2 regions of the Pseudomonas sp. 3-2 genome follow, and region 1 is predicted to be linked to the other one. Evidence: riboswitches for the same ligand, from Rfam matches in the RefSeq annotation. Region 1 holds a riboswitch; the other holds the start of a gene.

Region 1 (3,714 bases):
GCCGACACCGGTTGACCGGGCAGCCAATCGGCTTGCCAGTCACTCAGTGTGGCGGTGTTTTTGTTCGGGTGATAAATCGCCGTGCGCGGCAGCGTTTGCGGCTCGCCCCACACGTAATCCCGCGCCAGCCAGCGACTGGCCAGGCAACGGAAAAAGTCCAGCGCATTGTCCATGCCGCCCTGACGCAGAAACTGCCAGAGCCGGTCGCGATCCTCTGCGCCCACGGTACTCAAGTCGCTGAGCTCCGGGTCGGGACGGTCATCGCCCGGCACCAGAATCAACTGCACGCCACGTTCGGACAACTCGACCAGCCGCTCGACGCCATAACGCCAATAAGCGATGCCGCCGTGCAGCGAGATCAGAATCACCTTGGCGTGGCGCAGCACCTCATCGACGTAGAGGTCGACCGACGCATGGTTCTGCACCTGCATCGGGTTGGCCAGGCGCACGCTCGGGTAATCCTCGGGCAGTTGCTGCGCGGCTTCGGCGAGCAGCGCGAGGCTGGAATCGCCGCTGCACAGGATCACCAGCTCGGCGGGGGTTTGTCCGAGGTCGGCAATGTTGTCGTCCGACACGAAACCGCCGGGCTGGGTCCTGAGCAGGTGCATGGCTTAAACGCTGAGCGCGGCGCGCAGTTGCGCTTCGAGTTGAGCGGCATCCAGTTCCTGACCGATCAACACCAGACGCGTCACGCGTGCCTCATCGGCGCCCCATTGACGGTCGAAGTGTTTGTCGAAACGCGTGCCCACGCCCTGGATCAGCAGGCGCATCGGCTTGTTCGGGATCGCCGCGAAACCTTTGACCCGCAGGATGCCGTGTTGAACCACCAGTTGCGTCAGCGCGTCGAGCAACAGGCTCTCGTCGGCTTGCGGCAGTTCGATGGAGATCGAGTCGAAGGCGTCGTGATCGTGGTCATCGTGATCGTCATCGCCTTCACCGTGGTGGTGATCGTGATGGCTGTGGCGGCTGTCGATGTGTTCTTCGGAACCGGCGCCCAGACCAATCAGCACGTCCAACGGCAGACGACCGTTGCTGGCTTCGATGATTTTTACCGCTGGCGGCAGTTCTTCGGCGACTTCCAGACGGACGCGCGCGAGGTCTTCAGGGCTGGTCTGGTCGGCCTTGTTGAGGATCACCAGGTCGGCGCTGGCCAGTTGGTCGGCGAACAGTTCGTGCAGCGGCGATTCGTGGTCCAGGTTCGGATCGAGTTTGCGCTGGGCATCGACCTGATCCGGGAACGCGGCGAAGGTGCCAGCGGCCACGGCCGGGCTGTCGACCACGGTGATCACCGCGTCAACGGTGCAGGCGCTGCGGATTTCCGGCCATTGGAAGGCTTGTACCAGCGGTTTTGGCAGGGCCAGGCCCGAGGTTTCGATCAGGATGTGGTCGAGGTCGCCGCGACGGGCCACCAGTTCGCGCATCACCGGGAAGAATTCTTCCTGCACCGTGCAGCACAGGCAGCCGTTGGCCAGTTCGTAGACGCGGCCGGTGGCTTCTTCTTCGGTGCAGCCGATGGTGCATTGTTTGAGGATTTCACCGTCGATGCCCAGCTCGCCGAACTCGTTGACGATCACCGCGATACGGCGGCCCTGGGCGTTGTCGAGCATGTGCCGCAGCAAGGTGGTTTTGCCCGAGCCGAGGAAGCCGGTGACGATGGTGACGGGGAGTTTGGCCAGTGTTTTCATCGGATGCCCTTTGGCAAGGTGGCGGGCATACGGGACGAGACCGGCAACGCGGGTGCGTGCCTGGAGAGTTCGCCACCGGATCACCCCGCCCGGTTGAAAGTGAGAATCTGTGACGAGGCAGGTCTCCTGGCTGACGGTGTTCGGGCCTTGGCCCGGTATTCGCTGCGCCTTCCCGCTGGCTCTGGATGGAGTTGGCAGTGGCGTGGCAGCGAACAGCACCGTTCACAGTTGCGGGGGCAGCCGCGGCTTGGACCGCGTTCCCTTCTTAGCTTCGGCGTGGGCCGAAGAACCTCGAAAGCGCAAGGCTACGCATGGGTTCGTGATGGGTCAATGGGCGTGGCCTTTTGGTTTTGTGTGTATATCCGTTGCTGCGGTAACGGCTTCTTATGGTTTCGCTCTTACAGCGACTCACTTTTCCAAACGCCGAAAAGTAAGCAAAAGGCTTTTGCCCCGGCGTACGGCACTTCGCTTAGGCTCAGTGTTCCCTCGCTACGGTGTCCATCAGGGGGCATCGCCTACGGTTTGCTTCGCTGCACCTCCTCTCGATGTATGCGGCTTCGCCGCACGGCGCTGCGCGCCTACCCCCTGATGGACACCTCCGCTCGGCCTGCCGAAGGGGCTAAAGATCAAAAGCCAGAGCCAGAGCAGAAGCCAGATCAAGAGCCCCCGCTCCTCACCACTCACCACGATGAGCGTTAGCTCGAGTACCGCTTTTGATCGCAGGGCCCGTCGGCAGGCTGAGTGGAGGGATTGATCCGGGGGTGGGAGCGCAGCGACCGTGCGGCGCAGCCGCATGCATCGAGAGGAGGTGCAGCGAAGCAAACCGTAGGCGATGCCCCCGGATCAATCCCGGAGCGAAGGAACCCCGAGCCTAAGCGAGGGGCCGTACGTCAGGGTTAGAGACCTTTTGGTTACTTTTGGCAAACGCCCTCTGTGTCAGGCTACCTGTCGCCCTTGTTGATTGACTCGTTCATTCAAGAGGGTGAAGGTGCATAACAATGTCCAATTTAGGCAAGCGCTACGACAGCGACTTCAAAGACTGGGTCGTTTTGCAAATGATGCCGCCCTTTAATCGGTCAGTGGCAGAACTTGCCGTTGCACTCAATCTCACGCCACAGTCGCTGCGAAACTGGAGACAAATGGCCAGAGACAAAGGCTTGATCGTTCCAGGAAACGGCAAAACCAGTGACCAATGGTCTAGCGCCGATAAATTCAATGCTGTTATGGAAACCGCGCCGTTGAGCGAGGTGGAAATTTCTCAGTATTGCCGAATAAAGGGCATTTACCCTGAGCAAATTCAGCAGTGGAGACTGGCCTGTCAAAACGCCAATCCGGTCGTTGATCTCAACTCTCGAACCTCTAAAACGGCCGAGCAACGGCGTATCAAAATACTCGAGCGTCAATTGATCCAGTCAGATGCCGGACGTGCGGAGGCGGTGGCCTTGCTGGAGCTCAGAAAAAAAGCCAATGCGATCTGGGGCAAGGACAAGGAAGACTGATTAACGCCGCTGATCGTACGCAAGCCATGAAGTTGATTGCAGACGCAGTGCAGAGCGGCGCTCGTCGATATCGAGCCTGCAATGAGTTGGGGTTGAGCCTGCGTACAGTCCAGCGCTGGCGATATGCTGACTGTGATGGGCGACTGCTGGCTAAACGGGCAGCTCCGGCTAACAAGCTCAGTGAGTCGGAATGCCAAGCGGTACTTGATGCTGCCAATCAGGCTGGCTACGCCAGCCTTACTCCGCACCAGATCGTCCCCAAACTGGCCGATGAAGGCATCTATCTGGCTTCGGAATCGACGTTTTACCGAGTGTTAAAAGCGGCTCATCAAAACGTGCGTCGCGGCCGAACCAAAGCCCCGAAACGTAGGGTGCTGACGACGCATTGTGCCGATGGCCCCAACCAGGTGTGGTGCTGGGATATCACTTGGTTGCCAAGCACCGTCAGAGGTCGATTTTTCTACTGGTACATGGTCAAGGATGTCTACAGCCGCAAACTGGTCGCCAATGAAGTGCACGAAGTGGAATGC
Region 2 (3,714 bases), 1.7 Mb from region 1:
CATCGCGCAACAGTGTGATGCGGTTCGGACTGGGCACGCCGGCGCCGGCACGGCCCATGACTTTCTTCATCACCCAGCCGCGAATGCCCTTGCCGTCGTCGGGTTTGGGTGGGGCGTTGGTTTCCGCCACCAGCACATCGCCATTGGGCAGCACGTAGAGCCAGCGTGGGTGATCGAGATTTTCGGCAAACGCCGCCACCTGCGTACCTGTCGCTGCCATCGGTTTGGCGCCGGCCGGCCAGCCGATGGCCGGGGCGATGTTCACCGTCGGGATCAGGGTCTTGTTCGGTTCGGGCAGTTTCGGTGACGGACCGGTGCCGTCGGTAACTTGCAGGCTGGAGGATTCACCACAGGCGGCGAGCCCTCCGGCGATCATGATGACGAAAACGAGCTGGGGCTTGCGCATTGCTGATCTTCCCTATGAATGCATTCCTAAACATAGAGAAGCGCACAAGCCCGATGGTTCAACCCTCAGCCGCGGGCCTCCTTGAACAGCACGGCAATGCCGGGGTGATAGTTGCCGGCTTCGCTGCGCAATTTGCGGTAGGCGTAGGGGAAATACCAGGCGACGGCGCAGGTGTGTTCCTTTTGCAGGTCGTCGACCATGTCCTGCAATTCTTCCGGGCTGGCGCTGTGTTGGGCTTTTTGCGGGGCGACGAACAGGCAGCCGAGTTTCAGGTCGCTGGCGTAGCTGATGCGCTTGGCGTCGCTGGTGATATCCGCCAGGGCCTGGGTCAGATTCAGGCTGGTGACGCGCGGCCAGCGTTGGGTCGCCTGAATGAAGGCGCGATCCTCGGCGCCAGCAATAAACAAATCGGCGCGGGCGTTGCGCTCGCCTTCTTCGTTCTGTTTGCGGGTGGCAGTGTCGCGCAGGGTGACCAGTTCAGCCATCCACGCGGCGGCCGACAGCAGACCGAGGTTGGCTTTTTCGTCGTGCCAGTAGGGCGTGTCATTGTCGCCGCGCACGGCGTTGTAGCGGTCGATACAGTCAAACCAGCGTTCCAGCACCGGGCGCAGGAATTCCAGCCGCGGATTGCTGATGATCATGCCTTGCATGGGGTTCTCCCTTGTTATTGTGATGGGCTCTCTGCAGTCAAAGAGCATGGCTCTTTGATATCACTCATGCCAGTGTGGCACAAGATTGGCGTCAGTTAATTGATCGATGGCAGTTATTCGCCGCACAAGCCCCTCTTCAATTGACGCTCCACCCCCAACCCTCTAACCTTCGCGGCTTGTTTCAGGTGCTCTGTGGCGCATGTCGACAGAGTGAAACAGGGAAGCCGGTGAGGCGGGTCTTCAAGCGATGAACCCTCACGATCCCGGCGCTGCCCCCGCAACGGTAAATGAGTAAAAGCTGCGTCTGATGCCACTGCGTAAAAGCGGGAAGGCGCGCAGCCAGGCACCAGCCGCTCATGAGCCCGGAGACCGGCCTGATCCATCCAGCGGCATCACGGTGGGCGATGCCAGGCTTGTTGCCGTCTATTCTTGTGCCTGCCCGCCGTTATCCAGCCTCAACGGAGAGCTCCCCCATGACTGATTCCCCCGAGCGCGACGAGCGCCACCTGGCGCGCATGCAGCGCAAAAAAGCCGTGATCGACGAACGCATCGCCAATTCGCCAGACGAATGCGGCCTGGTGCTGGTGCTGACCGGCAACGGCAAAGGCAAAAGCAGCTCGGCATTCGGCATGCTCGCCCGCGCCATGGGCCACGGCATGCAGTGCGGCGTGGTGCAGTTCATCAAGGGCCGCAACAGCACTGGCGAAGAACTGTTCTTCCGTCGCTTCCCCGAGCAGGTGCGCTTTCATGTGATGGGCGAGGGCTTCACCTGGGAAACCCAGGACCGTCAGCGCGACATCGCCGCCGCCGAAGCGGCCTGGGAAGTCTCCCGCGAGCTGCTGCGCGATCCGTCGATCGGTCTGGTGGTGCTCGATGAACTGAACATTGCCCTCAAGCACGGTTACCTCGATCTGGATCAGGTGCTCAGCGATCTGCAGGCCCGTCCGCCGATGCAACACGTGATCGTCACTGGCCGCGCCGCCAAGCCGGAAATGATCGAGATGGGCGACACCGTCACCGAAATGGGCATGATCAAGCACGCCTTTCAGGCCGGCATCAAAGCGCAGAAAGGCGTCGAACTTTGAATCAACCACGTCACTGCCCGGCGGTACTGATCGCCGCGCCGGCCTCCGGTCAGGGCAAGACCACCGTCACCGCCGCGCTGGCCCGTCTGCATCGCAATCAGGGGCGCAAGGTCCGCGTATTCAAGTGCGGCCCGGACTTTCTCGACCCGATGATCCTCGAGCGCGCCAGCGGTGCGCCGGTCTATCAACTGGACATGTGGATGGTCGGCGAGCAGGAAAGTCGACGTCTGTTGTGGGAAGCCGCCGCCGAAGCCGATCTGATCCTGATCGAAGGCGTGATGGGCCTGTTCGATGGCACGCCGTCGAGCGCCGATCTGGCGCGGCATTTCGGCGTACCGGTGCTCGGCGTGATCGATGGCACGGCCATGGCTCAGACCTTCGGTGCACTGGCCCTGGGCCTGGCGCGCTATCAGCCGGATTTGCCGTTCGCCGGCGTGCTGGCCAACCGCGTCGGCACCGTGCGCCATGCGCAGTTGCTTGAAGGTAGCCTCACCGAAGGTCTGCGCTGGTACGGCGCGTTGTCCCGGGAAACCGGGATCGAACTGCCGAGCCGCCATCTCGGCCTGGTGCAGGCCAGCGAACTGAATGACCTCGACGTGCGCCTCGACGCCGCCGCCCAAGCGCTGGCTGGCACTTGCGAGGTAGCGCTGCCACCGGCCGTGGAATTCGCCGCGCCAGCAATCGTTGAGACCGAAAAGCTGCTCGAAGGCGTGCGAATTGCCGTCGCTCGCGACGAAGCCTTTGCCTTCACCTACGGCGCCAGTCTCGATCTGTTGCGGGCGATGGGGGCGGAGCTGAGTTTCTTCTCGCCGATCCGCGATGCGCAATTGCCTGAAGCCGACAGTTTGTACCTGCCCGGCGGTTATCCGGAATTGCACCACGTTGCCTTGTCGCAGAACACTGACATGCTCAAAGCGATCCGCGCTCACCACGCCGCCGGCAAACCGCTGCTCGCCGAGTGTGGCGGCATGCTTTATCTGCTCGACTCCCTGACCGATGTCGAAGGCACCCGTGCTGATTTGGTCGGCCTGCTGAGTGGCGACGCCGTGATGCAAAAGCGCCTCGCTGCGCTGGCCTTGCAAGAGGTCGACCTGCCGGAAGGCCTGTTGCGCGGCCACACCTATCACCATTCCCTGACCACCACCGAACTGACGCCAATCGCCCGTGGCCACAGCCCCAACGGCGGGCGCGGCGCGGAAGCGGTATACCGGCAAGGGCGGATGACCGCCTCGTACGTTCACTTCTATTTCCCGTCAAATCCGTCGGCGATTGCCGCGCTGTTGGTGCCATGAGCGACAACGCCTTCACTGACGCCGAGCGCGAAGCGGTCTACCGCGCCATCGCTGAACGCCGCGACATGCGCCACTTCAGCGGCGGTATGGTCGAGCCTGACGTGTTGCGACGATTGCTTGAAGCCGCGCACCAGGCACCGAGCGTCGGCCTGATGCAGCCGTGGCGCTTCATCCGTATCAGCGACCGCGCGCTACGTGGCCAGATCCAGAACCTTGTTGAAGAAGAACGCGTACGCACCGCCGAAGCCCTCGGCGAACGCAGTGACGAGTTCATGAAGCTC

What was found. A riboswitch is a leader RNA that binds a small molecule or an ion and turns the genes downstream of it on or off. The one in region 1 is predicted to bind cobalamin.
Region 2: another riboswitch for cobalamin. It lies ahead of cobO (cob(I)yrinic acid a,c-diamide adenosyltransferase); the one in region 1 lies ahead of cobW (cobalamin biosynthesis protein CobW).

Annotation. Positions count from the first base shown of each region.
Region 1 is NZ_CP081200.1:3,613,530-3,617,243, forward strand. It holds gene cobN (cobaltochelatase subunit CobN) at 1-608, opposite strand, end outside; gene cobW (cobalamin biosynthesis protein CobW) at 612-1,685, opposite strand; cobalamin riboswitch at 1,784-1,994, opposite strand; one part of gene K3819_RS16245 (IS3 family transposase) at 2,684-3,134, shown strand; one part of gene K3819_RS16245 (IS3 family transposase) at 3,134-3,714, shown strand, end outside.
Region 2 is NZ_CP081200.1:1,898,876-1,902,589, forward strand. It holds gene K3819_RS08725 (sorbosone dehydrogenase family protein) at 1-406, opposite strand, end outside; gene K3819_RS08730 (hypothetical protein) at 472-1,056, opposite strand; cobalamin riboswitch at 1,223-1,449, shown strand; gene cobO (cob(I)yrinic acid a,c-diamide adenosyltransferase) at 1,530-2,141, shown strand; gene K3819_RS08740 (cobyrinate a,c-diamide synthase) at 2,138-3,433, shown strand; gene bluB (5,6-dimethylbenzimidazole synthase) at 3,430-3,714, shown strand, end outside.